One region of the Streptomyces sp. NBC_00554 genome, then DNA from elsewhere that is predicted to be linked to it. Evidence: riboswitches for the same ligand, from Rfam matches in the RefSeq annotation. Region 1 holds a riboswitch; each other region holds the start of a gene.

Region 1 (7,754 bases):
GGAGGCCGACGGGATCACACCGCGGGCCGCCGCGCACGCCATCGTCGCCGACCGGCTGCCGGTGATCGCGGAGCGGTTCGGCTGGTACGGATGACGGCGGGACCACCGGCACGACCAGCGCGAACCAAGGAGACCCGGCTCCAACACCACCTCTGGCGAGGGATTAGGGTTGCCGCGTGGCGAGAGTGCGTTTGAACGTGGCGGAGCGGCGTGAGGAGTTGCTGCGCGCCGCCGTCGAACAGATCGAGGCGCGCGGCGTGGCGGCGGTACGGATCGCCGATGTTGCCTCGGCACTCGGAGTGAGCAACGCGCTGGTGCTGTACCACTTCTCGACCAAGGAGAAGCTGGTCGCCGAGGCGTTCACATACGCGGCCGAGGACGATCTGGCCCATCTGCGCAAGCTGCTCGGCCGTCGTACGTCGGCGCTGCGACGGCTGCGGGCCGCGGTGCGCTGGTACGCGCCGACCGGGCAGGCCAAGGGCTGGCGGCTGTGGATCGAGGGCTGGGCGGCCGCACTGCGCGAGCCCGCGCTGCGGGAGGTCACGTGCTACCTCGACAAGCAGTGGAAGGCCGCGATCATCGAGGTAATCGCGGAGGGAGTGGCCGCGGGTGAGTTCCGCTGCCCGGACCCCACCGGCACGGCCCTGCGGCTCACCGCGCTGCTCGACGGTCTCGCCGTCCAGATGACCTCGTACGCGGGTGCCGTTTCGCGAGCGCGGACCCACGAGTGGGTGGACGAGGCGCTCGCACGCGAACTGGGCCTCGACCGCGAGGCGTTGACGGCGGCGGTGCGCTGAGGCACGCGCCTCTCCGGAACGTCGAGGGGTGGTTGGTGGTGCCGGGTCCCGGCACCACCAACCACCCCTCACTCAGCCGTCGAGCCCGGCATCGCGCCCCGGTTCAGGCCACCGCGTCGATCCACGTCTTGATCTCGTCCGGCGAGAGCGTCCCCTTGGCCGCCACATGATCCCCGGAGGACTCGCCGCGCAGGCGCCGCCCGATCCACGGGACCAGGTACTCGCGCGCCCAGTGGATGTTGTCGCGCCTGGCCTCGAGCGTGCCGCGCGGCGGAAGGGGCGGCCACGGCTGGTCCGGGTCGGCCGGCACTTCGAGGCCGAGGACCTGGCCGGCCCGGAGCGCGACGCGGGTGTGGCCCTCGGGTGACAGGTGCAGACGGTCGCCGTCCCAGGCGCGGCGGTCCTGAATCGTCTTCAGGGACCACAGGTCGAGGACATGGCAGCCATACCGGTCGGCGACGGCCCGTATATGCCCGTTGTACGTGGCGATCTTGCCGCGCATGTGCTTCAGCACGGGCACGCCACGGGTGTCGAATCCGGTCGTCACCATGACGGTGCCGACATGTGAGGTGAGATCGGCGACCGCGCGCTCGAAACGCTCCGCGACCTCGTCGGGGTCGACGCCGGGCCGGATGATGTCGTTGCCGCCCGCGCAGAAGGAGACCAGGTCCGGCGCGAGTTCCTTCGCCCTGGAGAGCTGGTCCTCGACGATCTGGTCGAGCAGTTTGCCGCGCACGGCGAGATTGGTGTAGTTGAAGTCGCCTTCGGGCTGCCGGTCCGCGAGAAGTACCGCGAACCGGTCGGCCCAGCCGACAAAGGCCCCGTCAGGCCCGGGGTCGCCGACGCCCTCGGTGAAGCTGTCCCCCACCGCCACGTACGACCCGATCACTGATCTGTTGACACTCTTCGAATCGTCTGCCACATCGGCCCATGATTCACCTTCGGGTGTGAGCTACGCGACCGTAGGAAGGGGTTGACGTGTGGTGAGATAAGCCACTCATAAAGTCTGGGTCAAGCTCGGAATAAGGGCCTGTCAGGGGCGGTTGAACAGCCGCCACACCTGGAAGTCCGTGATCCTGAAGTGACTCCAGGTGGTGCGGAACGCGAAGTGCCCACTCGTGTACGGCTCCGGGTCGCTGTAGTCGAAGACCAGCCGCCCGTTGTTACACCACTGGACGGTGGAGCCGTCCGACACGATCCGCACCCGGTTCGGTTCGTTCGCCGTGAGCAGCGGCTCCGTGTAGTCGCTGATCAGTGGACGCACGCCGGCCTCGCCGACGTAACGGCGCAGCCTCGTCGTCGTGTTCGTGTTGGCGCCGTATCCGACGTAGTACGCCTTCAAGTAGTCGTACTCCGCGAGCGCGCCGCCCCGAGGCGTGGCGAAGAGGTCCTCCGGGGAGCGGACGTCGACGGCGTTCCAGAAGTTGTTCAGGTCGGACACCCGGTCGTTGACACCGCCCGCGGAGACCGGCGTCGCGGTGTACTCGATGACGTACGGCCCTTCGAGCTTCCGTCTGAACCAGACCGTCGCGCCGTCCGGCACGTCGATGTCCAGGACACCGCGCGAGGCCATGACCGTGCCGCCGTTCTCCAGTTCGGCGGCCCATTGACCGAGTCCGTGCCGGAAGCTGTCGTGGGCCAGGAGCTCGCCCCGGCGGTAGCGCGGCGAGGCGCTCGCGGCGGTGGCCGGGACGAGCGCCGCGAGAGCGGCACCGGCGGCCAGGGCTCCGAAGGTTCTACGAGTGGTCGTCACGGGAAAGCGGACCTCCGAGGCGATTAGAAAGCGCTTACGGAGATCACTGTGCGGCCACCGCGGCACGTCTGTCGACACCTCGTCCGGGCTGTCCACAAGACCGCAATGTGCCGCTCATGAATCCGAAGGAACGCGGTCCGTCGGCCACGAAACACCGAAGGCCGGACCCCGGGGATCGTGGGGTCCGGCCTTCGGAGGTGAGGGAGAGGCGTCAGCCGACGGTGACACCGTGCGCGCGCAGGTACGCGACCGGGTCCACGTCCGAGCCATAGTCCGGCGTCGTGCGGATCTCGAAGTGCAGGTGCGGTCCGGTGACATTGCCGGTCGCGCCGGAGAGGCCGATCTGCTGCCCCTCGGTCACGGTCTGGCCCGCCGAGACGGAGAGGGAGGACATGTGGGCGTACTGCGAGTACTGGCCGTCGGCGTGCTGGATGACGACCTGGTTGCCGTACGCGCCGCCCCAGCCCGCCGAGACGACGGTGCCCGCGGCGATGGACTTGATGGTGGTGCCGGTCGGGACCACGAAGTCCACGCCGGTGTGGTAGCCGCTGGACCACATGCTGCCGGCGGTCTTGTAGGCGGTGCCGACGGTGGCGCCCTCGACCGGCAGGGTGTAGCCGGAGCTGCTCGCCGTGTCGGTCGCCGGGGTCGTGGTCTCGGCGGCCGTCTTGGTGGACGACTCGGAAGACTTGGACGACTGGGTGGACGACTTCGACTTGGCGGACGACTCAGTGGTGCCGCTCGACGCGGCCTTCTTGCCGATCGTCAGCTTCAGGCCGGGATGGATGAGAGCCGGGTCCTCGCCGACAGCCTTGCGGTTGTCCGAGTACAGCTTCTTCCAGCCGCCGCTGACACTCTGGTCGGTGGCGATCTTCGAAAGAGAGTCGCCCGCCTTTACCGCGTAGGTCTTCGTCGCGGTCTTCTTGGCGGCGGCCGGAGCAGAGGTGGCGGCCTTTTCCTGAGCCGTTGCGGCCTTTTCCTGAGTCGAGGAAACCGTGGCCGTCGGAGTCGCTGCATGGGCACCGGTGGCCCCCATCAGTGGCAGCGCGAGCGCGGCGCCACCCGTTCCGGCAACGGCGATCGAGCGCGTGAAACGCTGGGACTTGGGACGGCGGTGCTTACCCTTCGCGGGCATGACGAATTCCTCTCCGGCGCCTGCGAGGTGAGCTGTCGGGTGCGGGCTGGAGATGCCCGGCCACGCGGCTGCGCGGCTATACCCCTAGCCGTTCCGGAGACCGGAACAGGCGTCTTACCTGTGGGTCCCCCGCTCCTGCCACATACGGGTGAGTGCGGATTCCGGGCGGCGGCAGGATTGGGCGTCCGTCCGGATTGATGGCGAACGTAAGCGAAATGAGAGCGCGTCGACAACCATGTGGGCTTTCTGTGGACGTCACCCCCTTGATCCATGCCGGAATTCCCGTCACCCTCTGTGGACTGATGACCTTTCCGGCCTCTCAAATAGCCCGGGAATTCGGGCAGGTTGACAAAAAGGTGTCGCAACACATCGTCACGAATATGACGCTGCTCACGCACGTCGACCCACGGCACCTTATTCCAGGGCCAGTTGTAATGAAGCAGCTAATTCGGACAGAACAGTCACATGCGACGCAGGCGGATAACCGTCGCATCGAGATCCCCGCGCAGCCCCGCCCTCACCCCGTGATGCAGCAGTACCGCACCTCTGTGCATTTCGCCCGTTTCGCGGCACTCGTACGCTTGTGTCGGGTCGAGTCCGCGTAGCCGGAGCCGCGCGACCGGCTCACCGTGACGCTGGGCCTGGAGCCAGGCGAGGACGACGACCTCGTCGCCATGGACGTACTGCACCGCGCTCAGCCCACCCTCCGGGGGCCGCAGCCGGTAGAGGTCACCGCGCTGCACGACGGGCCGGATCTCCTTGTACAGCTCCACCCAGTCCCGCGCTTCGGCGAGCTCCTGCTCACTCCACTCACTCAGGTCGCCGCCGACGCCGAGTACCCCGGCCATCGCGCTCACGAACCGGAAGCGCAGCGAGCTGACCCGCCCGTTGAGCTGCGTGTTCGGGCTGTCCGTGACCCAGGCGGCCATGATCCGGGCCGGGTGGATCTGGCTGAAGCCGTCCTGGATGGCGAGCCGGTCGAGCGGGTCGGTGTTGTCGGAGGTCCACACCTGGTCCGTACGGGCCATGACACCCAGGTCGATACGGCCGCCACCGCCCGAGCAGGACTCGAACGCGACACCGGGGTGCGCGGCCCGCAGCCGGTCCAGAAGGCCGTACAGGGCCTCCACGTGCGCCACCCACAGCTTCTGCGGATAGCGCTCGCCCGGCCAACCCGCATCCGTGAAACAGCGATTGAAGTCCCACTTCACGTAGTCGATGGGGGCGCTGGAGAGCAGTCCGTCGAGCTGCTCCCACAGGTACTCCTGGACGTCCGGGCGCGCGAGATTCAGTACGAGCTGATTGCGGTACTCCGTCCTGGTTCGCCCCTGCTGGAACTGCACCCAGTCGGGGTGCGCGCGGTACAGCTCGCTGTCCGGATTGACCATTTCCGGCTCGACCCAGATGCCGAACCGCATACCCAGCGCGTGTACGTCCTCGGCGAGCGGCTTCAGGCCGGCCGGGAAGCGGTCCGGGTTGGGCGTCCAGTCGCCGAGCCCCGCGCGGTCGCTGGTGCGCGCCCCGAACCAGCCGTCGTCGACCACGAACAGCTCGACACCCATGGCCGCGGCCCGCCGCGCGAGCTTGCGCTGCTGGTCCTCCGAGATGCCGAAGTCGGTGGCCTCCCAGGAGTTGTAGAGCACGGGCCGGTCCTGGTCCACGTCCGGGATGACGTACATGCGCTGGTACGCGTGCCAGGCGCGGCTCGCCCCGCCGAAGCCGCCGTCGCTCCAGAGCCCCGCGAAGACGGGCGTGGTGAACGACTCCCCCGGCTCCAGGCGCAGCAGACCCGAGTCGTCGTACCCGGCGCCGCCGGTGATCTGCACGCGCGCGTCGGGGAGTTGGGCCACGGAGATCCGCCACGAGCCCGACCAGCCGAGCGCGCACCCGTACACCTCGCCGCTCTCCTCGGTCGCCTCGCTGTCGAGCGCGACCCACGGCAGGTGCTGGTGCCCGGTGTGCCCGCGTCGGCTGCCGATGACCTTCTCGCCGTAGGTGAGGTGCGATCGTACGAGCCGGGACTCGGCCGCCCACCGCCCGTGCAGCTGGGACAGCCGCCAGCCGTCACGCTCGGGCAGTGTCCAGGTCGCGGAGTCGGCGCGCAGCAGCTCCAGGGCGGGCCCGGCGTTGACGAGGCTCACCCGGCGCTCGACGACATCGCCGCGCATCCGGTAGTGGAGGGTGATGGCGAGCCCGGAGTCGGAGAAGCGCAGCCGCAGCTCGTCCCCGTCCGCCTCGTACTCCTCGAAGCGCCACTCGGTCCCGCGCCGCTCGTCCGTCCGCACGGACAGGGCGGGGCGGGTGAAGCGGGGGCCGCCCTCGACCGGGTACTCCTCACGCCCGTCGAGCGGCGACTCGAACGGCCAGTACTGGGGTGCCGGCAGGGCGGCCAGCGCCTCGGCGTCGGCGAGCGTGATGCGCGGGCCCCAGTGGAGATGCAGTAGCTCGTCGAGTTCGGTGAGCCGCAGTGCATAGCTGCTCGTCGGCCCCGAAAGAAGCCAGGTACGACCGTCCGCGCCGATCTCCGTCATCAATCCCCCACAGATACGAACAGGTGCGATCAGGTACCAACATCATCACGCGCTCCGTGCCCTGGAGGCAACGCCTCCGCACCTGCGAAGACGGCGCCTGTGGACAACTCATTGCCCCAGGTACCCATGTCGTATCGTCGATAGCGCAACGTCCGTCGGCGGGCGACGCCGAGCAGCGCCGACGGTTTATTGGGAGGAGTTCCCGTGACGCAGCAGATCCCGTCGACCGAGCCCGAACTGGCCGCAGTGCGCAACTTCCGCGATGTGGGCGGTCTGCCCACCGTGGACGGCCGACGGGTGCGGTACGGGGTGCTGTTCCGCAGCGGCCACCTCGCGCACGCCACCGATGAGGACGCCGCGTTCCTCGCCTCCCTCGGCCTGCACACGATCTTCGACTTCCGCAATGCCTCGGACCAGAAGCTGGAGGGCCCGGACGTCGAGCTGCCGGGCGTGCGGAACGTGAATCTTCCGCTGACCGACCCGGCCGACGGCGCCGAGTTCTGGAAGATGGTCCGCGACGGCGATCTCGACCAGCTGCGCGCTCTCCTCGCGGACGGCAAGGGGGCGAACCGAATGATCAACTCCTACCGCGCCATCGTGAAGCAGCGCACCGCGGAGCATTCCCAGGTGCTGCACTCCCTCGCCGAGGACAGCGTGCCCGCCCTGATGCACTGCGCAGCGGGCAAGGACCGCGCGGGCCTCTCCATAGCCATCACGCTCCTCGCCGTCGGCGTCGAGCGTGAGGCCATCGTGGCCGACTACCTGGAATCGAACGCCGCGCACCGGCGCTACAAGGTCCACCGCAGCAGCGCCTCCGCCTCGGCGTACTCCCCTGAGGTCATGGAACTGCTCAGCCCGCTGTTCGACGCGCGCGCCGAATACCTGACGGCGGCCTTCGAGACGATCGAGGAGACCTGGGGCGGAGTCGACGCCTATCTGGAGCAGGCGCTGGGGGGCACCCCGGAGCTGCGGGACCGGCTGCGCGAGCGGCTCGTCGACTGACGAAGGCCTCCTGGTCCCCTCCGAGCGGCCCCTACTGGTTCTGCGCGCCCAGCGTGAACAGCAGGTACACGAAGGCCGCGAAGAGGTGGCCGACGGCCACGTAGATGATCAGCCGCACCCACAGAGCGCGGGGGAGCCTGTCGTCCATGTCGCGGCGGGGGCCGGATTCCGTCGGTTCGGTCATGGTGTCTCTCCCAGGGTGGGGTGCCCCGTCGCCGGGCCGAGGCACAGCGCGGCGGTGGGGCTCTGCAGCAGGGTGTGTACGAAGAGGAGCTCGGCGCCGTCCCGGTCGGCGGCGGCGATGCGGTGCGGGGTGAGCGAGTCGAAGTGCGCGCTGTCCCCCGGCGCGAGCACCTGCGCGGTGTCACCGAGGCGCAGCCGCAGCCGCCCCCTCAGGACATGGAGCCACTCCTCGCCGGGGTGGACCCGCACGATGTCGCCCTGCGAGCCGTACGGGACATGCACCCGCAGGGCCTGCATCCCGCGCCCGGAGGCGCCGGCCTGCCAGTAGGTCCAGCCGCCCGCCGCTGTCGGCT
Region 2 (7,754 bases), 1.1 Mb from region 1:
AGGAAGAGGTCCCCTCGCGCGCGCTGATGGCCGCCTACCGGCTCCCGGAGGACGGCACGCGCGCGGGTGACGCCGCCGACCTGGCGCTGACCGTCCTCGGTGGCGGCGAGTCCTCCCGGCTCTACAACCGGCTCGTACGCCGCGACCGCACCGCCGTCGCGGCCGGGTTCGGCCTGCTGCGGCTCGCCGGAGCGCCCTCCCTGGGATGGCTTGACGTGAAGACCTCCGGCGATGTCGAGGTCCCCGTCATCGAGGCCGCCGTGGACGAGGAGCTCGCCCGGTTCGCCGAGGAGGGCCCCACGGCCGAGGAGATGGAGCGCGCCCAGGCCCAGTTGGAGCGCGAGTGGCTGGACAGGCTCGGTACGGTCGCGGGCCGCGCCGACGAACTGTGCCGGTACGCCGTCCTGTTCGGCGACCCGCAGCTCGCCCTGACCGCCGTACAGCGCGTCCTCGACATCACCGCCGAGGAGGTCCAGGAGGTCGCCAAGTCCCGCCTGCGCCCCGACAACCGCGCGGTTCTCGTCTACGAACCGATCGCCACTGAAGACGCCGAAGACACCGACGAGGAGGCGGCGAAGTGACCGAGCTCGCCACCATGGAGTTCCACCCCCAGCCGCAGGCCGGCGAGGCCAGGCCGTGGGCGTTCCCCGCACCCGACCGTGGCACCCTCGGCAACGGCCTGACCGTGCTGCGCTGCCACCGCCCCGGCCAGCAGGTCGTCGCCGTGGAGGTGCTGCTCGCCGCGCCGCTGGAGGCCGAGCCCGCGGGCCTCGACGGCATCGCCACGATCATGGCGAGGGCCTTCTCCGAGGGCACCGACAAGCTCTCCGCCGAGGAGTTCGCGGCCGAGCTGGAGCGCTGCGGGGCCACGCTCGACTCGTACGCCGACCACCCCGGCGTACGCCTGTCGCTCGAAGTCCCCGTCTCGCGCCTCCCGAAGGCGCTCGATCTGCTCGCCGACGCCCTGAGGGCACCGGCGTTCGCGGACAGCGAGGTCGAGCGGCTGGTGCGCAACCGGCTGGACGAGATCCCGCACGAGACCGCCAACCCGGCACGCCGCGCCGCGAAGGAGCTCTCCAAGGAGCTGTTCCCGGCCACCTCGCGCATGTCCCGTCCGCGCCAGGGCACCGAGGAGACGGTCGAGGCGATCGACTCGGGAGCCGTACGCGCCTTCTACGAGAAGCACGTACGCCCCGCCACGGCCACCACCGTGATCGTCGGCGACCTCACCGGGGTCGACGTCGACGCGCTGCTCGCCGACACGCTCGGCGCCTGGACCGGCTCGTCCGCCGAGCCGCGCCCCGTGCCGCCGGTGACCGCCGACGACACCGGCCGTGTCGTCATCGTGGACCGCCCCGGCGCCGTCCAGACGCAGCTGCTCATCGGCCGTGTCGGCGCCGACCGGCACGACCGCGTCTGGCCCGCCCAGGTGCTCGGCACGTACTGCCTCGGCGGCACCCTCACCTCGCGTCTGGACCGCGTCCTGCGCGAGGAGAAGGGTTACACCTACGGTGTGCGGGCGTTCGGCCAGGTGCTGCGCTCGGCCCCGGACGGCACCGGTATCGCGATGCTCGCCATCAGCGGCTCCGTGGACACCCCGAACACCGGCCCGGCACTCGACGACCTCTGGAAGGTGCTGCGCACCCTCGCCGCGGAGGGCCTGACGGACGCCGAGCGCGACATCGCCGTACAGAACCTGGTGGGTGTGGCGCCCCTCAAGTTCGAGACGGCGGCGGCCGTCGCGGGCACGCTGGCCGACCAGGTCGAGCAGCACCTGCCCGACGACTACCAGGCGACGCTGTATCAGCAGCTCGCCGCCACCGGCACCGTGGAGGCCACCGCGGCCGCCGTGAGCGCCTTCCCGGTGGACCGCCTGGTGACCGTCCTGGTGGGCGACGCCGCGACGATCGAGGAGCCCGTCAAGGCGCTCGGAATCGGTGAAGTGAGCGTCGTTCCGGCGGAGTAGGGCCGAGTAGGACAGAGCGGAACAGCACGCTCCCATGGGGGCCCAGGAGACCACGGAGTCTCCTGGGCCCCCATTTGTCCGTATTGATAGAGAGGTTGCCTGTCTGCCCTGTGGCATGCGCTACAAAAGCCGTGATCCGTTTGTCGATTGAAAGATGTCCCGTTTAGCGTCGGTCCGGCTGTTCGTCAGGCAGTGCGCCGCGCCCGCGGCACCGGACAGCCATCGCTTAGTCCCCGTACGGCGTGAGCCAGGGGAGCCGGGGACCCACACGTAGTCCCTGGGGTGAATCGGACGCCCTCTCCGGAGGTGGTCCGTAGGAGACCTTCCTGCTCCGAACCCGTCAGCTAACCCGGTAGGCGAGAAGGAAGGAAAGGATCAGCCCCTACATGGCGTTCACCTGTGGCACAGGCAAGCACCGTCGCCCGAGCCGCGTGCAGCGCACGACCAAGAACGCCATCGGCGTCGCGGCGCTCACCACCACCGGCGTCCTCGGCTCCCTGGCCTCCCCGGCGCTCGCCGCGGACAACTCGGTCGAGCAGACCGGTCTGACCCAGGCCATCGAGATCGGTGACTCGATCGCCGACCAGATCGACGCGCAGGCCGCGGCCCAGCAGCACGCCGCCGACGAGGCAGCCGCGAAGAAGAAGGCCGACGCGGCCGCGAAGAAGAAGGCCGAGGAGAAGGCCAAGGAGGAGCGCGAGGCCAAGGAGCGCGCCGCCCGCGAGGCCGAGCGCAAGCGCCTCAACACCTTCGTCTCACCGGTCACCGGCTCGTACGTCTCCACCGGCTACAAGACCGGCGGCAGCCTCTGGTCCTCCGGCAGCCACACCGGCATCGACTTCCATGCCGCGTCCGGCACCTCGGTCCACGCGGTCGGCTCCGGCACCGTCGTCGAGGCCGGCTGGGGCGGCGCCTACGGCAACAACATCGTCATCAAGATGAACGACGGCACGTACACGCAGTACGGCCACCTGTCGTCCATCGGCGTCTCCGTGGGCCAGACGGTCACCCCGGGCCGGCAGATAGGCCTCTCCGGGTCCACCGGCAACACCACCGGGCCGCACCTCCACTTCGAGGCCCGGACGACCGCCGAGTACGGCTCGGACATCGACCCCGTCGCGTACCTCCGCTCGCACGGTGTGAACGTCTGACGCCGCCCGGCATGAACGACTGATCACTCGCTTACGTACCTGTACAAGGCCCCGGCTCGCACGAGCCGGGGCCTTGTGGTTTCGAACCGCTTCCTGTCCAAAAAATATCCATGGATTCCGGTCCGCCATCGGAAATTCCGAGTCTCTGCAATAGAGTCACTGAACAAGCGTCAATCGACGGCGTTTCACGGGGATTAAAGCGGAGGTCCGGTATGCGTGTTCCTGCGCACTCGGTATGCACAGCGATCCGCGACGACATCGTCGCGGGTGTCTACGAGCGCGGCAGCCGGCTCACCGAGGAACTGCTCGCGCGCCGCTACGGCGTCTCGCGCGTCCCCGTGCGTGAGGCCCTGCGCACGCTGGAAGCCGAGGGCTTCGTCGTCACCCGGCGGCACGCGGGCGCGTGTGTCGCGGAGCCGACCGAGCAGGAGGCCGGGGACCTGCTCGAGATGCGCATGCTCCTTGAGCCGCTGGGCGCCGCGCGGGCCGCACAGCGCCGCACCGAAGCCCACCTCAAGGTGCTCCGAGGCCTGGTCAGGCTGGGTCAGGAGCGGGCCAGGAGGGGCAACAGCGAGGATCTGCGCTCGCTGGGCGGCTGGTTCCACGAGACCCTCGCGCAGGCCTCCGGAAGCACCGCGCTGACCTCCACGCTCGCCCAGCTGCGGCACAAGATCGCCTGGATGTACGCGGTCGAGGCACCGGCCAACCCCGCGGAATCCTGGGCCGAGCACGGCGGGATCGTGGACGCCGTGGCGCGCGGCGACAGTGAGCGGGCCCGGGCGATCACGGCCCTGCACACCGAACGCGCGACGGCCGCGCACCGGCTTCGCTTTCCCGGCGCGGGAGATCGCCCGGACCGTGTGAGGACTTCGCAACATCCCGTAAACATGACGGGCCTGCGGCATTAACAAGAGCGCCGTATACAAAGAGGAGTAATTCGCGGGAGATTATTTATGCTGCCCGCACAATGGAATTGCGAAGGGCCCGCCCGATAATTCGGACGGGCCCTGCGTGGCATTTTTTGGAGCGTCGAACACCCCAACCATCAATTGAGAAACCCCAACGGCGCGCAACCACCACCGCGAGAGCGGCGCCGGTTAAGGCGCAAAGAGGTGTCTCAGACGGTCTCGGGAAGCTCCTCGAGCCCCTCGGCGACCAGCTTCGCCAGACGGTCGAGGGCGACGTCCGCGCCCTCGGCCTCGGACGCGAGGACGATCTCCTCGCCGCCCTGGGCACCCAGGCCGAGGACCGCGAGCATGGAGGCCGCGTTGACGGGGTTGCCGTCAGCCTTGGCGATCGTCACGGGGACGCCGGAGGCCGTGGCCGCCCGGACGAAGATGGAGGCGGGGCGGGCGTGGAGGCCCTCGGCCCAGCCGACGTTGACGCGGCGCTCAGCCATGTGATGCTGCCCTTCAGATGTCTCAGGTTGTCTAGACCAGTGTCCCATATCGTGAAGCGTGTCCGGAGCGGGCCCATTCGGTGACAAACCGTCTGTTGCCGTCTGGGGCCGTCCCGAACCCCGTCGTCGGATCCCGGCCTGGATCCGACTTCGGTCCCCCAAGACTGCCTCGCGCCGTTGTCGTACGCGAGCCGTACTGTGGGCGCATGCAGAACTCGTCGGACCGGCACGAGTACCCCTCCCACTGGGAGGCGGACGTGGTGCTGCGCGACGGCGGCACGGCACGCGTCAGGCCCATCACCGTCGATGACGCCGAGCGTCTGGTCAGCTTCTACCAGCAGGTCTCCGACGAGTCGAAGTACTACCGCTTCTTCGCGCCGTATCCGCGCCTGTCCGCGAAGGACGTCCACCGCTTCACGCACCACGACTTTGTGGACCGGGTGGGACTCGCGGCCACGGTGGGCGGCGAGTTCATCGCCACCGTACGCTACGACCGCATCAACGCCGACGGCCTGCCCGCCTCCGCGCCCGCCGACGAGGCCGAGGTCGCCTTCCTCGTCCAGGACGCCCACCAGGGGCGCGGCGTCGCCTCCGCCCTCCTCGAACACATCGCGGCCGTGGCCCGCGAGCGGGACATCCGCCGGTTCGCCGCCGAGGTACTGCCGGCCAACAATAAGATGATCAAGGTGTTCACGGACGCCGGGTACCAGCAGAAGCGGCACTTCGAGGACGGCGTCGTACGCCTGGAGTTCGACCTCGAACCCACCGACAAGTCGCTCGCCGTGCAGCGCGCGCGGGAGCAGCGCGCCGAGGCCCGGTCCGTGCACCGGCTGCTCGCCCCCGGCTCGGTCGCCGTCATCGGCGCCGGCCGCACGCCCGGTGGCGTGGGCCGCAGCGTCCTCACGAACCTCCGCGACGCCGGCTTCACGGGGCGGCTGTACGCCGTGAACAGAGCGGTCCAGGAGAGCGAGCTCGACGGAGTCCCCGCGTACCGCTCCATCGGTGACATCGGCGAGCCCGTCGACCTCGCGGTCGTCGCCGTGCCCGCGCAGTACGTCCCCGAGGTCGTCGCGGAGTGCGGTGAGCACGGCGTGCAGGGGCTCGTGGTCGTGTCGGCGGGGTACGCCGAGAGCGGCGCCGAAGGGCGGGAACGCCAGCGCGAACTGGTGCGCCAAGCCCGTACGTACGGCATGCGCATCATCGGCCCCAATGCCTTCGGGGTCATCAACACATCCCCCGAGGTGCGGCTCAACGCCTCGCTCGCGCCGGAGATGCCGCGGCCCGGACGGATAGGCCTGTTCGCCCAGTCGGGTGCGATCGGGATCGCCCTGCTCTCCCGGCTGCACCGGCGCGGCGGCGGCGTCACCGGCACCACCGGTGTGTCGACCTTCGTCTCCTCCGGGAACCGGGCGGACGTGTCCGGCAACGACGTACTCCAGTACTGGTACGACGATCCGGACACCGACGTCGCCCTGATGTACCTCGAATCCATCGGCAACCCGCGCAAGTTCACCCGGCTCGCCCGGCGGACCGCCGCGGTGAAACCGCTGGTCGTGGTGCAGGGAACCCGGCACTCTGCCGCCCCCCAGGGGCATGCGGTACGGGCCACGCGGTTGCCGCACACCACCGTGTCCGCGTTGCTGCGGCAGGCCGGGGTGATCCGGGTGGACACGATCACCGAGCTCGTCGATGCGGGGCTTCTGCTGGCACGCCAGCCGCTTCCTCACGGGCCCCGGGTGGGGATCCTCGGGAACTCGGAGTCGCTGGGGCTGCTCACCTACGACGCGTGTCTCGCCGAAGGGCTTCGTCCGTTGCCGCCGTTGGATCTGACGACGGGGGCGTCGGCGGAGGACTTCCGGGGTGCGCTGTCCGAAGCCCTTGCCGATGACGGGTGCGATGCCGTCGTGGTGACCGCCATCCCGGCGGTGGGGGAGACCGGTGCGCGGGACGCGGCCCTGGCCGAAGCCCTCCTCGCGGCGTCCGCCTCGGCTCCGGCCAAGCCTGTGCTTGTCGTGCACGTCGAGCTCGGCGGTCTCGCCGAAGCGTTGTCGGCGGCTGCCAGCACCGCACCACCTGCCGCTGCCACGGCACCCGGAGCGGAGGGCGGTGCCCACCCGTTCCGCCCTGCGGAACGCCTGCCCACCGCGGGAGCGGAGCGGCTGCCGGCCGCCGGAGCGGACCCCTCGCAGGCGGCGGGAGCGCAGCACCTGCAGGCAGAGCACGCGCCCGCCGCCGGAGCGAGCCGCTCGCACGCTGCGGAACCGCAACGCCCGCAGACCGCGCACGCGCCCGCCGCGGGAGCGGACCGACCGCTCGCCACGGAAGCCAAGAAGTCACCCACTGCCCGAGCGGACCGCCCGCCAGGCGCAGAAGCCGCGCCGCCGCCCACCGCCAAAACACCCCCACCCGACTCCCGCCTCATCCCCGCCTACCCCGCCGCCGAACGTGCGGTCCGGGCCCTCGCCGAAGCCGTGAGGTACGGCCAGTGGCGGCGGGATGCCGCCGAGCCCGGGCGGGTGCCGGAGTACGAGGACATCGATGAGAAGGGTGCCGCCGGGCAGATCGACGCCCTCCTTGCGCAGGAAGAGGGCGGGGAGGGGCTGACCCTCGGCACCGAGGAGACCCGGGAACTGCTCGGGCGGTACGGCATCGACGTACACACTGCTTTGCCCGCCCCGACATCGGACGACGCGGCGCGGGCCGCCCGCGAGCTCGGCTACCCGGTGGCCCTGAAGACCACCGCCCCGCACCTGCGGCACCGCGCGGACCTTGGCGGCGTACGGCTCGATCTGGCGGACGAGCAGCAACTGCGGCGGGCGTACGCGGAGTTGACCGAGCTGTTTGGGAAGCCGGCCGAGCTGCGGCCGGTCGTGCAGGCCATGGCGCCGCGCGGGGTCGACACGGTCGTACGGGCCGTCATCGACCCGGCGGCCGGAGCGGTCCTCTCGTTCGGGCTGGCCGGGGCCGCCTCGGAGCTGCTCGGGGACACCGCGCACCGGCTGATTCCGGTCACCGACCGGGATGCGGGCTCGCTGGTCAGGTCGATCCGGACGGCGCCACTCCTCTTCGGCTGGCGCGGCTCCGACCCGGTCGACACGGCGGCCCTCGAAGAGCTGATGCTGCGCCTCTCGCGGCTGGTCGACGATCACCCGGAGGTCGTCGCGGTCGCCCTGGAGCCCGTGGTCGTCGCCACGCACGGCCTGAGCGCGCTCGGCGCCACCGTGCGGCTGCACCGAGC
Region 3 (7,754 bases), 7.5 Mb from region 1:
TGTCCGAACTTTCCAGACGTTCACTGCTGGGGTACTCGGGGACCGCGGCGGCGGGAGCCGTGCTTGCCTCCAGTGGGCCGGCACAGGCCACGGCGACTGAAGCAACGGAGACCGCCGACGCCGCGACGGTCACCTTCCCCAGCGGCACGGAGTTCAGCGGCACGGCGCTTCTCCCGGTCGACGACTACGTGGGCCAGATCAGCCTGAGTTTCAGCATCGGGTTCTCCGAAGCTCCGACAGCGAACACCATCACCCCCCTGGAAATAGCGAACGCCCTCAACGAACTGACCGCGTCCCGCGGTTGGCCCGCCATAACGTTCTACGGCACACCCGCCCCGGCCCCCCTCACCTGACCCTCGCCGTACACCGAATCCCCGTGGAGCACCTAGCTCCACGGGGATTTTCGCTGTCAGCGAGCACCCTCCGAAGGCATACGTACGTCCTGTACATTTTTTACAGAAGCGATGCCGAGGAGGCGTAAGCCATGAACCGCCCGTCCGCCCGCCATGTCCTGCCCGAGTTCACCGAACGCTCCAGCGCGGGCCACCGGACCCTGGACCCGTATTCGAAGCTGCTCGACGAGCGGATCGTGTTCCTCGGGACGCCGGTCGACGACACGTCGGCGAACGACGTGATGGCTCAGTTCATGCACCTGGAGTACCTGGCGCCGGACCGGGACATCTCGCTGTACATCAACTCCCCCGGCGGCTCACTCAGCGCGATGACCGCCGTCTACGACACGATGCAGTTCGTCACCTGCGAGGTGGAGACCGTCTGTCTCGGCCAGGCCGCTTCGGCCGCCGCCGTGCTCCTTGCGGGCGGTACGCCGGGCAAGCGGTTCGCGCTGCCGGGTGCCCGCGTGCTGATCCACCAGCCGTCGTTTCCCGAGCCGATCCACGGGCAGGCTTCTGATCTGGCCATCCAGGCCGAGGAGTTGACGCGTACTCGGAGGATGCTGGAGGAGATGCTCGTGCGGCACACAGGCCAGAGTCCGGAGCGGGTCGCCGCGGACATCGAGCGGGACAAGATCCTCGACGCGCCGGCGGCACTGGCGTACGGACTGATCGACGGCATCATCCCGAGCCGCAAGGCTTCCCGCCCCACACCCGGCGCGAGGTGAGCGGCCGATGCTCCCACCCGAACTGCCCCCGCTGCCCGCACTGACGCGCGCGGAAGCCGAGTTGATCGACCGTTACCTGGACGTGGTCGACCTGCTCGGCCGCATCAACCCGGCCCGCCCCGGGGACACCTACCGAGGCCTGAGGGCCGCTCAGGCGCTGGTCGCCAAGGCGACGGCGCTGCGGGACGCCCTCGCGCTGATGCATCAGCGGGGCGAGAGCGAGGTGCACGCCCCGACCCTGGCGCAGGCCCTGCGTGTCCTCGACGGCGAGCGGCGGGCGGCCCGCGTCACCCTGCCGCCTGGTTCCGACAGTTGACGCACCCCTACCCGGGCCACCGCACGCACCGACCCGTCGGAGCGTCCGGCCCGGGTTTCAAACGGACCAGATGGTGTACCCCCGGATGGCGTAGACACCCGTCCTTCCAAGAGCGCGCAGAAGTTGCGCAACGCGCGTAGCGCGGATGCGTACTTGAAGCCCTCCGTCGCTGGTACGGGCGTCGTCGGCCTACTGGACACTCGCTCGAACGGCGGGGTGTCCACCCGAACGGGTGAGTGGTGAGTAACCCCACAAACCGCCGATTCCGCTCGGATTTTCCGACATCAATGCGTGAAGATCCCTTCCGACGACAAGCCCCCGCCACACCGGCGGGGCGGTCCGGGTCGGACGCCGAGTCCTGCCGCCTCCCGGATGACCGGTCGACAGATGTGCATCGGCAGGAGTGGAGGACCCAGCACGACGGGCCGCCGGAGAGATCCGGGCGGTCCTTGGGGTGAAGCCGCAGCACGCGGCCGGGCTACTTCGCCAGCCCGAATCCGACAGGTCATCCTTCACAGGCGGCTGACGAAGGGTTGCGCATGACTGCGCTCAATCGTGTCCCGTCGCTGTGGACGAGGGCCGGTACGGCCTCGGCTCTCACCATCGCCGCCGTGGGCGGCAGCCTCGTGGTCCCAGGCGTCGCATCCGACGCCGAAGCGGCCACCCTGGCGACGAAGGCACTTCAGGTCGCGGCTTCCAAGAAGGGCTCCCCGTACAAGTACGGCGCCGCTGGGCCGCGCCGCTTCGACTGCTCCGGGCTCACGCTCTACTCGTACAAGAAGGCAGGCAAGAAGCTGCCTCGTACGGCCGCGGCGCAGTACAACAAGACCAACCATGTCTCCGCCTCCAAACGCAAGGCCGGAGACCTCGTGTTCTTCCACTCGGGCCGGAGCGTGTACCACGTCGGCATCTACGCCGGGAAGGGAAAGATCTGGCACTCCCCGAAGACCGGGGAGGTAGTGAAGCTCCAGAAGATCTGGACGAAGAGCGTCTGGTACGGACGGGTCAGCTGACCCGTCCGTGGGGGCGACGGCACGCGCCGTCGCCCCCACGGGACGTGCGGCAGGGCGTGAAACACGGTCGAACCGGTTACTCGTCCACCATGGTGGAACAACGTCCCCGCACGGAACGCGACGAGAAACCTCTTGAGCGCGCCGACCGCAATTTCGCCGAGCTCCTCCAGGAGCTGCGGGTCACCCAGACCGGCGTGCAGATCCTCTTCGCCTTTCTCCTGACCCTGGCCTTCACCCAGCGCTTCCCTTCGCTGGACACGGCACAGCGCGCCACGTACGTCACCACCCTCCTGCTCGCGTTCCTGGCCGCCGCCCTGTTCACGGCGCCGGCCGCCCTGCACCGGTCGCTGTTCCAGCAGAACGTCAAACCCGCCATCGTGCGGGTCTCCTCCTGGCTGACCCACGTCGGCCTATACGTGTTGATGCTGGCGTTCACCGGAGCGGTGCTCCTCGTCGTGGACGTGACGCTGGGGCGCGGCGCCGGGATCGCCGCGGGCGCGGGCACTCTGGCCGTCTGCCTGGCGCTGTGGACCGTTCTGCCCCGGCTGGTGGGGCGCTACATCACGTCCACACAGGGTCGAGGAGAGGAATCGGACCCAGCAGCGTGAGTTCGCTGCGCGGCGCCTTCGGACGCGCCGCCGCGCAGCACAACTGGACCGGGTTTCAGGGCTCTTGCGGACCCCCTGCCGTCACCGGCTCGACCGGTGCCGTCCAGGGCAGTTCGATGGAGATGGTCTTGCCGCCTTCGCGAGTGGGCCGGACGGTGAGTCTGCCGCCGCACTCGGCGGTCAGCCAGCGGATGATCACCATGCCGCGTCCGTTGTCCTGCTGGACGGCCGCGGGCAGTCGTTTGGGAAAGCGTGGGTGGCTGTCGGTGACGCCGAGGCGCAGGTGTTCGTCCCGCTCGAGGCGGACGTCCACTCTGAAGGTGGGCGACTGCCCGAAAGTGTGCTGGACGGCGTTGGTGGCTAGTTCGGACACGATCAGGCGTACGGTGTCGGCGACTTCGGAGTCACCCGGCAGGCCCCATTCGGCCAGCACTTCGGCGACGAATTTCCGGGCCGCGGAGACCGAGGCTGGATCGCTCGGCAGAGTGACGGATGCTTCCTGATGGTCTGCCATGGCGCGGTCGTCCCTTTCCCACGGGACCGGGGTCCGACACGGAGCGGATGGTTCGAGTACGGTCCCGGACTGGTGCTTCGCGCCAGACTGCCATTACCTGGCCGGTCACGGGTGCGATCCACCGAGATATGCATATATCTGTCGCTCGAAGCGGTGAACTCTGCGACGGAGGACCGTATTTGGGCGGCTCGGAAGGAGTAAGGAGTACGGCCATGCAGTACGGTCCCGCAGTACGCCGCCGCAAGCTCGGTGCAGAACTGCGTGCTCTGCGCGTAGGTGCGGGTCTCACGAGCGGGGAGGCGGCCCGTCTTCTCGGCTGGCACCAGTCGAAGGTGAGCCGGATCGAGACCGGCACGAGTGGGGTCAAGCCCTCGGACGTGGAGCGGCTCCTGGACGCGTACGCCGTCGAGGAACCCGAGTTACGGGACCTCCTGGTGGTGCTGGCGGGTGCGGAGGGCAACGGGCGGCACCACTGGTGGCACGCCTACCGCGGTGTGCTGCCACCGACGTACCGCGACTTCATCAGTCTGGAGTCGCAGGCCAGCGGAATGCGCACGCTGGAGACGTCCGTGGTGCCGGGGTTGCTGCAGACACCCGAGTACGCCCGTGCGGTGACTCGGGCCGCCGTGGGGGGACTTGAGGACAGCAAGCTCGACGCGCTCGTCGAGGTGCGCCTGGCCCGGCAGGACGTGCTGCGTTCGAATCCACCACTGGAACTGAGCGCGGTCCTGGACGAGGCGGTGCTGCGACGGGACGTGGGCGGCCCGGAGGTCATGGCACGCCAGCTGCACCGCCTGCGGACGGCCGCCACCCTGCCTCAAGTGCGGCTTCAGGTCCTGCCGTTCACCGCCGGGGCTCACATCGGAGTGACCGGGCCTTTCGTTATCTTCTCATTTCCGAGCACATCTGATCTGGATGTGGTTGTTCTCGACCACTTGACGAGTAGCCTCTATCTCGAACGGAAAGAAGACCTTCAGGCCTACAGCGAGGCCTTCAACGCCCTTCAGATCCAAGCCCTTTCGCCCGAGGACTCATTGGATTACATCGCCGGGATAGGTGACGGCGCGTAAGGAGGCACCATGTCTGCACTGCCTCGGTACGTACCTTCCAGTACTTCGCTGCACGACGCGCGCTGGCTGCGCAGCAGCCGGAGTACGGGAATGAACAATTGCGTCGAGACGGCCCGGCCGGGTCCAGGACCCTGGTCCGGACTCGTGGCCGTCCGCGATTCCAAGAACACCGCAGGCCCCGCCCTGCTGTTCGCCCCTGCCACCTGGGAGGGATTTATCGCCGGACTGAGCTGAGCGTCATCGGACTGGACTGAGCATCACCGGGTTGCGCTGATCACCCGCACCGCGTGCTCGATCTGCGCGTCGGTGAGGTCCGCGCGAGCGGTCAGCCTCAGCCGGGAGATGCCGTCGGGCACGGACGGGGGGCGGAAGCAGCCGACGGCGAGTCCCGCCTCGCGGCAGTCGGCGGCCCACCGCACGGCCCGTTCGGGGGACGGCGCGCGCACGGAGACGACGGCGGCGTCCGGTCGTACCGCTTCCAGGCCCTCGGCCGTCAGGCGGCTGTGCAGCGCCGTGGCCACCGCGCGGGCCCGTGCGGCACGCTCCGGTTCGCGGCGCAGCAGCCGCAGCGCCGCGAGGGCCGCGCCCGCCGCCGCAGGCGCGAGACCGGTGTCGAAGATGAACGTGCGCGCCGCGTTGACCAGGTGGTCGATGACCGGAGCGGGACCGAGGACGGCACCGCCCTGGCTGCCCAGCGACTTGGACAGCGTGACCGTGACGACGACGTCCGGGGCGCCCGCGAGTCCCGCAGCGTGCGGAGCGCCCCGGCCGCCGTCGCCGAGGACACCGAGCCCATGGGCGTCGTCGACGACGATCCCGGCGCCGAACTCCCGGCAGGCTGTGGCGAGGCCGGCCAGCGGCGCCGCGTCCCCGTCCACCGAGAACACCGTGTCGGAGACGGCGACGGCGGGCCCCCGGTGGGTGCTGAGCGCCTTGCGTACGGCGTCGGGGTCGGCGTGCGCCACCACCTGTGTGTTGCCCCGGGCCAGCCGGCAGCCGTCGATCAGCGAGGCGTGGTTGCCCGCGTCCGAGACGACGAGGGAGCCGTGCGGCGCGAGCGCGGTGACGGCGGCGAGGTTGGCCGCGTACCCGGAGGAGAAGACGAGCGCGGACTCGAAGCCGCAGAAGCCTGCCAGCTCGCGTTCGAGTTCGCCGTGCAGTTCGGTGGTGCCGGTGACGAGCCGGGAACCGGTGGCTCCGCCGCCCCACGTTCTCGCGGCTGCCGCGGCGGCCTCGGTGATCTCCGGATGGCGGGCGAGACCGAGGTAGTCGTTGCTCGCGAGATCGAGGAGCGGGGAGTCGGCGGGGCGCGGGCGCAGGGTGCGTACGAGTCCGGCCCGGCGGCGCGCCTGCGCCTGCTCGTCGATCCAGCCGAACGCCATGGGTCCTCCAGACCGTAGTTACTAGTGTGGGGCGGGCGGTGCTTGGGCGCACTGGTTTCCGCGGCCGGCGCAAGCACTGGTTTTTGTAGGCAGTGCACAGACCCTAGCGGGCGGCCCAGCCACCCAGGATGTGGCAATACCCACACGTCGAACCGTCTCTCTTGTACAAACTCTCCTTGGCCGCAAGCGGTCGTATACGCCAGGATCGGACCTCATGGACCTGCTGAACACGCTGGTGGACAAGGGGCTTCGGCGCGAGTTGCCGACCCGTGAAGAAGCTCTGGCCGTGCTGGCCACCTCCGACGACGATGTGGTCGACGTGGTGGCCGCGGCCGGAAAGGTGCGACGGCACTGGTTCGGCCGACGGGTGAAACTCAACTATCTCGTCAATCTCAAGTCGGGCCTGTGTCCCGAGGACTGCTCGTACTGCTCGCAGCGGCTGGGGTCGAAGGCCGGGATCCTCAAGTACACCTGGCTCAAGCCTGAGGAGGCTTCCAAGGCAGCGGCGGCGGGCCTGGCCGGGGGCGCCAAGCGGGTCTGCCTGGTGGCCAGCGGACGTGGTCCGACGGACCGTGACGTGGACCGGGTCTCCGACACCATCAAGGCGATCAAGGACGGTAACGAGAACGTCGAGGTGTGCGCCTGCCTCGGCCTGCTCAACGACGGCCAGGCGGAGCGGCTGCGCGAGGCGGGCGCGGACGCGTACAACCACAACCTGAACACGTCCGAGGGGACGTACGGGGACATCACGACCACGCACACGTACGCCGACCGGGTGGACACCGTCCAGAAGGCGCACGCGGCCGGCCTGTCCGCCTGCTCAGGTCTGATCGCCGGCATGGGCGAGAGCGACGAGGACCTGATCGACGTCGTCTTCGCGCTCCGCGCACTCGACCCCGACTCCGTTCCGGTGAACTTCCTGATCCCCTTCGAGGGCACCCCGCTCGCCAAGGAGTGGAATCTGACGCCTCAGCGGTGTCTGCGGATCCTCGCGATGGTCCGGTTCGTCTGCCCGGACGCCGAGGTCCGCATCGCGGGCGGCCGCGAGGTCCATCTCCGCACGATGCAGCCCCTCGCCCTGCACCTCGCCAACTCGATCTTCCTCGGCGACTACCTCACCAGCGAGGGCCAGGCAGGCAAGGCCGACCTGGACATGATCGCGGACGCGGGGTTCGAGGTGGAGGGCGCGGGCGAGGTGACGCTCCCGGAGCACCGGGTGCCGGAGGGCGGGGGCTGCGGCTCGCACGAGGGCGGCGGCGGGTGCGGTTCCGCTTCCACTCCCGTTGCCGCTTCAGGTTCGGCTTCCGTGGAAACGCCTGTTGAGGCTCGTACGGACCTGGTGGCCGTACGCCGCCGGGGTGCCGGAACGGATCTCGCGCCCAATGCCTGACCTGCCCGTGCCCGGGTCCATGCGCGAGCTGCTCGATCTCGACCAGCGGCATGTGTGGCATCCGTACGGGCCTATGCCCGGTCGGCAGGAACCGCTCGTCGTGGAGTCGGCGAGCGGGGTGCGGCTGCGGATGGCGGACGGTTCGGGCGAGCTGGTCGACGGCATGTCGTCCTGGTGGTCGGCCATTCACGGCTACAACCACCCGGTGCTCAACGACGCGGTGCGCGGCCAGCTGGAACGCATGAGCCATGTCATGTTCGGCGGGCTCACCCACGAGCCCGCCGTACGGCTGGCGAAGCGTCTTGTCGACATCTCACCCGAGGGTCTTGAGCACGTCTTCC
Region 4 (7,754 bases), 3.9 Mb from region 1:
GTTCCGGCCGCTGACCCGTTTCGAGGGCCAGGGACTGGACAAGGGCCATGTGGTGAACGACCTTCTGTTCCGGCGCGTACAGCACCGGGAGCAGCAATCCGTCGGCGACTGAGCCCGGAAGACGGCACCAGGCACTACGCACCGTCGCGGGCAGCGCCCCTCCCTCGTTAGGGTCGATGCCGTGGCCACCTGCCCTCCGTACCCGACGCACCCCACCGGCCCGGCCGAAGGTGCACCGCGGCGGCATGCGCACTGGTGGCAGAGAAAGTGGGTGCGGTACGGCGCGCTGGTCACCCTGCTCGCGATCTCCGGGCTCGTGATCCTGGCCCTGGTCCGCCGGCAGACCGGCACTGAGGGCTTCCTGGTCGGCCTCGGCCTCGCGGTGTTCCCCGTCCCACTCCTCGTCGCCGCGTTCCGCTGGCTGGACCGCGTGGAACCGGGCCCCTGGCGGAACCTGCTCTTCGCCTTCGCCTGGGGCGCGTGCGCGGCCGCGCTCATAGCGATCGTCGCCAACAGTTTCGCGACCAGATGGATAGCGACCGCGACCGCCGACCCGACCAGCGCCGACACCCTCGGCGCGACCGTCATAGCGCCCATCGTGGAGGAGTCCGCGAAGGCGGCGGCCGTCCTGCTGGTCTTCCTCTTCCGCAGGCGGGACTTCACCGGGATCGTCGACGGGGTCGTCATCGCCGGGGTCACCGCCACCGGCTTCGCCTTCACCGAGAACATCCTCTATCTCGGCACCGCCTTCGGCACCGACCAGCTCAGCGGCGACAGCGGGCTGACATCCGTCACGGCCGCGACCTTCTTCGTGCGCGTGGTGATGTCCCCCTTCGCGCACCCGCTGTTCACGGTCCTGACCGGCATCGGCTTCGGCATCGCGGCCCTGTCCGCCGAACGCCACCATGTGCGCCGCGTCCTGCTGCCCCTGGCCGGACTCGTGCTCGCCATGGGCATGCACGCCATGTGGAACGGCTCGTCGAGCTTCGGGGAGCTCGGGTTCTTCGCGGTGTACGCCACGTTCATGGTGCCCGCGTTCGCGCTGCTGACTTGGCTGGTCGTCTGGACCCGGCAGCGGGAACTGCGCACGGTGCGTGCGGAACTGCCCGCCTACGCCACCGCCGGGTGGCTGTCCGCGTCCGAGCCGTACGTGCTCGGCTCGATGCACGCGCGCCGGCTCGCCCGCCAGTACGCCGCCCGCCACCTGGGAGGCAGGCCCGCCGCCCGCTCCGTCGCCGAGTACGAGGCGTACGCGACCTCGCTCGCCTTCCTGCGGCACCGGGCTCGCGACGGCCGCGCGGGCGCCGACTTCCTCGTACGGGAACGGAAGTTGCTCCACGAGCTGTGGCTCCGCCGGGATGCCGCGCGCCCGGCCCTGGCGTACGCGGCCAGGGCGACGGCTCCGGTTCCGGTGGTTCCGGTGCCCCCGCCCTGGCCGACGTACGGCTACCCGCCCACGTACGGCCAGCCCCACCCGGGGCCGTACGGGACCGCGGCGCCGTACCCCGCGTACAACCCGTATCGCTCGTAGAACCCTCGATCGATCCCTCGCGGGCGACGGTTAAGCCGACGCCTCAGTCAGCCTGCCCAGCTCCGCGTCCGTGAGGACGAGGTCCGCCACCCCCACAAGGGCCGGAAGCTGCTCGACCACCCGTGCCGAGGCGATCGGTGCCGCGACCGTCGGCTGGGCGGCGAGCCAGGCCAGGGCGACCGTGGCGACCGGGACGTCGTGGGCCTGGGCGGCCTCGTCGAGGGCGGCCAGCACGCGAAGGCCCCGCTCGGTCTCCAGGTGCTTGCCCGCGCCCGCCGCACGCGGGGAGTCGACCGTCGTACCCGGCCGGTACTTGCCGGTGAGGAAGCCGGACGCGAGGGCGAAGTACGGGACGGCAGCGAGGCCCGAGCGGGAGGCGATGTCGCGCAGCGGGCCCTCGTAGGTGTCGCGCGAGACGAGGTTGTAGTGCGGCTGGAGGGCGACGTAGCGGGCGAGGCCCTCGCGGTCGGAGAAGTCGAGGGACTCCTGGAGCCGCTCGGGCGAGATGTTGGAGGCCGCGATGTGGCGCACCTTGCCCGCCTTCACCAGCTCGTCGAGCGCGCCGATGATCTCCTCGACCGGCACCTCGGGCTTGTCGAAGTGCGTGAAGTAGAGGTCGATGTAGTCGGTGCCCAGGCGGTGCAGGGACGCGTCGGCCGCGGCCTTGATGTTGGCGCCGGACAGCCCCGGGTACTCGGGGTGCTGGCTGACCTTGGTGGCGATCACGACGTCGGCCCGGTTGCCGCGCGCCTTGACCCACTTGCCGATGATGGTCTCGGACTCGCCGCCCTTGTTGCCGTCGATCCACGCCGAGTACGAGTCGGCCGTGTCGAGGAAGTTGCCGCCCGCGGCGGCGTACGCGTCGAGGACGGCGAAGGACCGGGTCTCGTCTGCGGTCCAGCCGAAGACGTTGCCGCCGAGGGCGAGCGGGAAGACCTCGAGGCCGGACGAGCCAAGCTTGCGAAGAGAAGTCATGCTCGATCTCAACGCCACCAGCGGATGGCTGTATTCCGCACATACCTGACCGGCAGCCCTGACGTCGGGGGGTGTGTCGTCAGAACCGCCGGGGATCAGGAAACGTACGTATCAGGGATTGATGCCCTTGCTCTGCAGCCAGGCCATCGGGTCGATCCCGGTGTCGGCGCCGCCGGGGTGGACCTCGAGGTGCAGATGCGCCCCGGTGACATTGCCCGTCGCACCCACGCGCCCGATGACGTCACCGGTGGCGACCTTCTGCCCCACGCTGACGCTGATCGAGGACTGGTGGGCGAACCACAGCTCGGTGCCGTCGTCGAGCGTGAGCACCGTCTTGTAGCCGTACGACCCGTCCCAGCCTGCCGAGGTGATCGTGCCGCTGTGGATCGCCTTGATCAGCGTGCCCGTGGGCGCGGCGAAGTCCAGACCGGTGTGGTAGCCGGAGGACCACAGCGAGCCGGCCTGACCGAAGGTCGAGGTGATGGTGTACGAGGAGGTCGGCAGCGTGTAGCTCTTGGCGAGCTCGGCGAGGCGCTCGGCCTCTGCCTTGGCCGCTGCCTCCTCCGCCGCCTTCTTCTTCGCGGCGGCTTCCTTGGCATCGGCCGCCTTCTTCACGGCGGCGGCGTCGTCGGCGGCCTTCTTCACCGCGGCGGCCTGGGCGGCCTGCTGGGCCGCGGTGTCGGCCTGGTCCTTCTGGACCTCGGCCTGCTGCATGATGCGGGCGCGCAGGACCTCGCCGGCGTCCGCGGTGCCCTGCTCGGTCTCGGCAGTGGTCAGACCGGCGCTGCTGAGCGGAGTGGTGGAGCCCTCTGCCTCGTCGTCGGAGGTGTCGTCCGAGAGGATCGTGCTCACGGACGGCAGGTCGGGCAGCGAGATCGAGACCGGCGGCTTGTTGGGCGCCGCGGTGGCCATGCCGCCCGCGCCGACCGCGGCTATGACGCCGACGCCCAGAACGGTGGAGCTGCGCGCGAGTCCGCCGCCTCCGCGCTGCTTGCCGACACGGTGCCGGCCGCGGATGGGACGGAGGGAGTCCTCGGTGGGATTCCACTCCTCCCGGGGGCCCTCGTCTTCTTTGCCGTAAACGAAGGTGTGCGTTTCGCTCGGCGGATACGAGGTTGCCTGGGCAGGCGGGTTGGACGCCACGTGGGCGTGCTCCTTTCCTTCCTTCTCGCCTACCGGGTTAGCTGACGGGTTCGGAGCAGGAAGGTCTCCTACGCGCGTCAACCGCTGGTGTTCCCACCTGCGAAAGACGCTCGATTCACCCCAAGTTGGTGGTTCCCCGGCTCCCTTGCGGGATTAGGCGCATGCGCACGGAGCCGTCTCTCGTGACGGCTGGGACGACCGCGCTGCGTTATCGAACGTTAATAGACGCGGGCACCGGATTCCAAGCCGTTCGGACTGATCATTAACGCTTCTGGCCAGGACTTTCGGGTCATCACCGGCGTAAAACGGGCGAGTTGACCACACCTCATCAGTCACAACACTCTTGACGGTATGTCAGTTGTTATGCGGAGGGGCGTCACTCGATCACCCCGGTGACAACGGGGGCCAGAACCCCTCGAGGCCGGAACCTTTCGGGGCCAGAACCTCTCACGGACGCCGTACGGCGAGCAGCGCCATGTCGTCCGTCGTCCCGCCGCCCGAGTGCCGGCGGACCTCGTCGGCGAGCGCGGTGAGCAGTGCGCCGGGCGCGGGGAAGGTCCGTCCGGTGAGGAACGCCGCGGGATCGTAGAAGCGCCCGCGCTCGTCGCGGGCCTCGGACAGCCCGTCGGTGTGCAGGAGCAGCGTGGCCCCCTTCGGGAACTCCGCCTCCTGCGCACGGTCGGGCAGGCTGCCCAACTCGCCCAGCCCTAGCGGCAGTGCGGGCTCCCCGGCGTCGAGTGTGACGAGCGTGCCGTCCGCGTGCAGGAGCAGCGGCGGCGGATGGCCGCGGTTGACGATCCGTACGACCTCCTCGCCGCGCGGGATCTCCGCGAGGACGGCCGTCGTGAACCCCTCGAAGGCGTCGAGGCCGTCGCGCCGGGCGCCCTCGCGCTCCAGCGCCCGCTCGAGCCGCCCGGCGACCGCCTCCAGCGTCGCCTCCTGCTCGGCGGCCTCCCGGAACGCCCCGATGACGACGGCGACGGCCGCCACGGCGCCCATCCCCTTGCCCCGTACGTCACCCACGACCAGCCGTACGCCGTACGGGGATTCCTGCACCGCGTACAGGTCCCCGCCGATGAACGCGTCCTCCTGCGCCGCCTCGTACCGCGCCGCGACATCGAGCGCGCCGATCCGCTCGCCGGGCTCCGGCAGTACGGCGCGCTGAGCGGCCTCGGCGATCTCGCGGACGGAGGCGAGGCGGGCGTTGCCGCGCCGGACGAGGACGTTGATGAGGGCGGCCAGCACGGCGGCCGTCGCCACCGTGGCCATCTCGGTGACCGCCTCGGCCTGCGTGACGACGCCGAGCCGGGTGTGGACCACCAGCGCCGCCACCACGGCCGATACGCCGGTGAGCACGGTGCCGCGCAGCGAATAGAGGGGAGCCGCCACCAGCGGGGCGGCAGTGAAGAGGGGCCCGCCGGTGAAATCCCTCGGCGTGAGGTACTCGTACAGGGCGCCGGCGGCGATGAGCAGCACGGGGAGCACCCGGACGAATCTGCGCGTGTACGAGATCCTGCGCGGGTTCGCTCCGGCCGACCGGGCGGGCTCTCCGTCACCCAGCCCGGGATCGGGCACGGGGTCCCCGGGCAGCCGCCCACCGGACCGGTCGTATGCCGGGTCGTACGAGCCGTCGCGCGGGTCGTACGGATCCCCCGCCCGCTGCGTACCTGTTCGCTGCCCCACCCGTCCAGGTTTCCCGGAGCGGGGTCGGGGGGCGACCCCTGTGGACCTTCCGGGGGATGCGTACACGTCCCCCGGAATACACCAAGGGCCGGAACTCGTGAATCCGAGTTCCGGCCCTTGGCCTTCAGTAGCGGGGACAGGATTTGAACCTGCGACCTCTGGGTTATGAGCCCAGCGAGCTACCGAGCTGCTCCACCCCGCGTCGTTAAACCCAACTATACGCCACTCGCGGGACACCCATTACCAACGTTGCCGTCACCCCTCGGTCGGCCCTCGGTCGGCCCTCAGTCGGCAGGATTCCCGGCGTGCGTGAGCGTCTCCCAGGAGACGAACAGATCGTCCGTGCCGGACGGCCTCGTCTGCTCGGCCAACCGGTGGGCGGCCGGGACGTGGACGTCGAGCCGGTCCTCCAGATGGTTGAGCGCGACCTCCAGGTCGGGCCCCATGTTCCGGTCGACCCGCCCACCGCACAGCCACCCGGGCGCCGTCTCCCCCATCTGGTACCTGGCGTGGAAGTCGAGCGCGGCCTTCAGCCGGTCCTTGACGTCGCGGTAGAGGTCGATGCCCTGGTGCCAGGCGGTCTCGGCGATGTGTGCGGTGGCGGCGAGCGAGTACCCGACGTGCTTGAAGTTGCGGCAGGTCTCCTGCGAGACACCGTCCGTGTACCGCCGCTGCCCGAACCAGTACGTGGTCAGCTTCTGCGGGGTGTCGACGGTGCTGCCGACGGGCGTCAGCGGCACCTTCCCGTCCTTGGCCAGGTAGAAGTACGCGGGCACGCGCTGCCGGAACCGCTCGACGGCGTCGCCGAACGCCTTGTGGTCGTCGAGGAACACGGCGATACCGATCGCGGCATCGGTCATGACGAGATCCCAGTTCCCGTTGAAGTCCGGGACTTTTTTGCTGACCTCGGGAAGGTAGGCGGTCCGCAGCATGCTCTGGAACCGCGCGACGCTCGCCGCCGGCCAGGTGGCTCCCGTGTGCCGCACGATCTCCCCGGCCCGCGCCCAGGTGGACCCGGCCCACGCGGTCTGCAGCCCGGCGTTCCCCGCCGTGTGCTTCTTCACCTTCCCCGACCAGGCGTCCATGATCTGAACCGCCTTGTCGGCGTGCTCCTGCTTGCCCGTGATGCTCCACAGCAATGCCTGCGTGTACGCCGCGATGGCGTCCTCGCGCTCCTCGACGCACCCGTGCCCGGCCCGGCTGCCCGGCGGGCACTCGACGGTCGCGTACGGCTCAGCCCGGTACTTGTACGACCCGTACTTGCTGTCCCGCATGTCCAGGAACGCCTGCAGCCACGGCTGCTTACCCGCGTCCACGTGCTCGCGTACGGCGGCCAGCTGGTCCTTGCTGACGAGCACCCCGGGATGCTCGAACGCCGCGTCCTCGGGCCGCGCCCGCACGGTCCGCGTCTGCCCCGTCATCCCGCACGACGCCACCAGCCCGACCATCAACGGCGCCAACAGCACCACCACCACACGCCGCCCCACTGAACCCATCGCTGCTCCTGCCTCCGAGTCGGCTCAGTTGCAGCCTGACGCGTGGGTGACGGGGCCGCAGGATCTCTTAGGCCGCACGGGCGCGGGGTGACTTTTTCGCCCCGGCCGGGGCGAAATCCAGCCCCCCCGGCGTTTGAGGAGCGGGGTCTGGGGCGGAGCCCCAGGAACAAGGGACGGGCAGGGGCGGAGGGGGCGAAAAACCCACCCCACACCAGCCCCCACGCACCCCGCCCGCGCTACCCCACCAGATGCCGATTGGGCGCCACCGCCCGCTCCTCGTACTCCGGAAGCACAACCACGTAAGCCCCCGCCCCCTCAAGAACCCCGCTCCCGTCGGCCCCCGCCACGAACGTGTCCGGCTCCCGCCAAGCGGTGACAACCCGCCGCACCCCGGCGTCAAGAATGAGCCGCGCACACGGCAGGGGCCGCGACGCCCGCCGAGCACACGGCTCAAGACTGCTGTACACCGTGGCCGACGCCAGCCGCGGATCACCGGCATCGACCTTGGCAAGCGCCGCCTCCTCCGCGTGCACCACGGAATCACCCCCCTCCCGGGAGTACCCGCGCGCCAGCTCGGTCCCGTCCGCCGCCACCACGACCGCCCCCACACTGAACGCGGTCTCCGACACGGGACACAACGCCGCCAGCTCACAAGCGACCCCCAGCCAGTGCCGGTCGGCGGCGGAGGCGAGCCCCCCGACCCCGGGCGCGGTGGGGACGTACCGAATGAGCACGACGTCCCCGACGGCCCGCGTCTCCACCATCCGCATCCGCCCGAGGGGATACGGGCCGGGCCCGAAGAGCCGAGGCGCGTCCGCCTCCCCCACGAAGAGCGGCGCGACGGCAAGCTGCAACTCGTCCGCGAGCCCCTCCCGCATCAACTGCGTGTGCACCCGCCCGCCCCCCTCGACCATGAGGCGCCGCAC

Evidence for each region. Region 1 has a riboswitch for cyclic di-AMP ahead of OG266_RS06325 (peptidoglycan DD-metalloendopeptidase family protein). Riboswitches for the same ligand answer to the same signal wherever they lie in the genome.
Region 2: it holds a riboswitch for cyclic di-AMP, as region 1 does, so the genes downstream of both, OG266_RS11030 (M23 family metallopeptidase) here and OG266_RS06325 (peptidoglycan DD-metalloendopeptidase family protein) in region 1, are expected to answer to the same signal.
Region 3: it holds a riboswitch for cyclic di-AMP, as region 1 does, so the genes downstream of both, OG266_RS39660 (C40 family peptidase) here and OG266_RS06325 (peptidoglycan DD-metalloendopeptidase family protein) in region 1, are expected to answer to the same signal.
Region 4: it holds a riboswitch for cyclic di-AMP, as region 1 does, so the genes downstream of both, OG266_RS23380 (M23 family metallopeptidase) here and OG266_RS06325 (peptidoglycan DD-metalloendopeptidase family protein) in region 1, are expected to answer to the same signal.

The regions. Positions count from the first base shown of each region.
Region 1 covers NZ_CP107799.1:1,392,299-1,400,052, forward strand. The annotation lists gene OG266_RS06305 (Glu/Leu/Phe/Val dehydrogenase dimerization domain-containing protein) at 1-94, shown strand, start outside; gene OG266_RS06310 (TetR/AcrR family transcriptional regulator) at 177-797, shown strand; gene OG266_RS06315 (SGNH/GDSL hydrolase family protein) at 901-1,686, opposite strand; gene OG266_RS06320 (DUF6250 domain-containing protein) at 1,831-2,550, opposite strand; gene OG266_RS06325 (peptidoglycan DD-metalloendopeptidase family protein) at 2,762-3,685, opposite strand; cyclic di-AMP (ydaO/yuaA leader) riboswitch at 3,690-3,846, opposite strand; gene OG266_RS06330 (alpha-galactosidase) at 4,147-6,216, opposite strand; gene OG266_RS06335 (tyrosine-protein phosphatase) at 6,421-7,218, shown strand; gene OG266_RS06340 (DUF6126 family protein) at 7,250-7,366, opposite strand; gene OG266_RS06345 (helix-turn-helix domain-containing protein) at 7,399-7,754, opposite strand, start outside.
Region 2 covers NZ_CP107799.1:2,527,750-2,535,503, reverse strand. The annotation lists gene OG266_RS11040 (M16 family metallopeptidase) at 1-581, shown strand, start outside; gene OG266_RS11035 (M16 family metallopeptidase) at 578-1,966, shown strand; cyclic di-AMP (ydaO/yuaA leader) riboswitch at 2,180-2,340, shown strand; gene OG266_RS11030 (M23 family metallopeptidase) at 2,353-3,117, shown strand; gene OG266_RS11025 (GntR family transcriptional regulator) at 3,330-4,025, shown strand; gene OG266_RS11020 (HPr family phosphocarrier protein) at 4,235-4,516, opposite strand; gene OG266_RS11015 (GNAT family N-acetyltransferase) at 4,723-7,754, shown strand, end outside.
Region 3 covers NZ_CP107799.1:8,933,039-8,940,792, reverse strand. The annotation lists gene OG266_RS39675 (twin-arginine translocation signal domain-containing protein) at 1-353, shown strand, start outside; gene OG266_RS39670 (ATP-dependent Clp protease proteolytic subunit) at 485-1,120, shown strand; gene OG266_RS39665 (hypothetical protein) at 1,128-1,436, shown strand; cyclic di-AMP (ydaO/yuaA leader) riboswitch at 1,786-1,972, shown strand; gene OG266_RS39660 (C40 family peptidase) at 1,976-2,449, shown strand; gene OG266_RS39655 (DUF6328 family protein) at 2,539-3,057, shown strand; gene OG266_RS39650 (ATP-binding protein) at 3,113-3,571, opposite strand; gene OG266_RS39645 (helix-turn-helix domain-containing protein) at 3,784-4,641, shown strand; gene OG266_RS39640 (DUF397 domain-containing protein) at 4,651-4,875, shown strand; gene OG266_RS39635 (8-amino-7-oxononanoate synthase) at 4,899-6,023, opposite strand; gene bioB (biotin synthase BioB) at 6,238-7,413, shown strand; gene OG266_RS39625 (adenosylmethionine--8-amino-7-oxononanoate transaminase) at 7,406-7,754, shown strand, end outside.
Region 4 covers NZ_CP107799.1:5,313,662-5,321,415, reverse strand. The annotation lists gene trmB (tRNA (guanosine(46)-N7)-methyltransferase TrmB) at 1-112, shown strand, start outside; gene OG266_RS23390 (PrsW family intramembrane metalloprotease) at 182-1,531, shown strand; gene OG266_RS23385 (aldo/keto reductase) at 1,562-2,506, opposite strand; gene OG266_RS23380 (M23 family metallopeptidase) at 2,618-3,649, opposite strand; cyclic di-AMP (ydaO/yuaA leader) riboswitch at 3,661-3,819, opposite strand; gene OG266_RS23375 (PP2C family protein-serine/threonine phosphatase) at 4,097-5,332, opposite strand; tRNA gene OG266_RS23370 (tRNA-Met) at 5,461-5,534, opposite strand; gene OG266_RS23365 (alginate lyase family protein) at 5,617-6,828, opposite strand; gene OG266_RS23360 (dihydrofolate reductase family protein) at 7,065-7,754, opposite strand, start outside.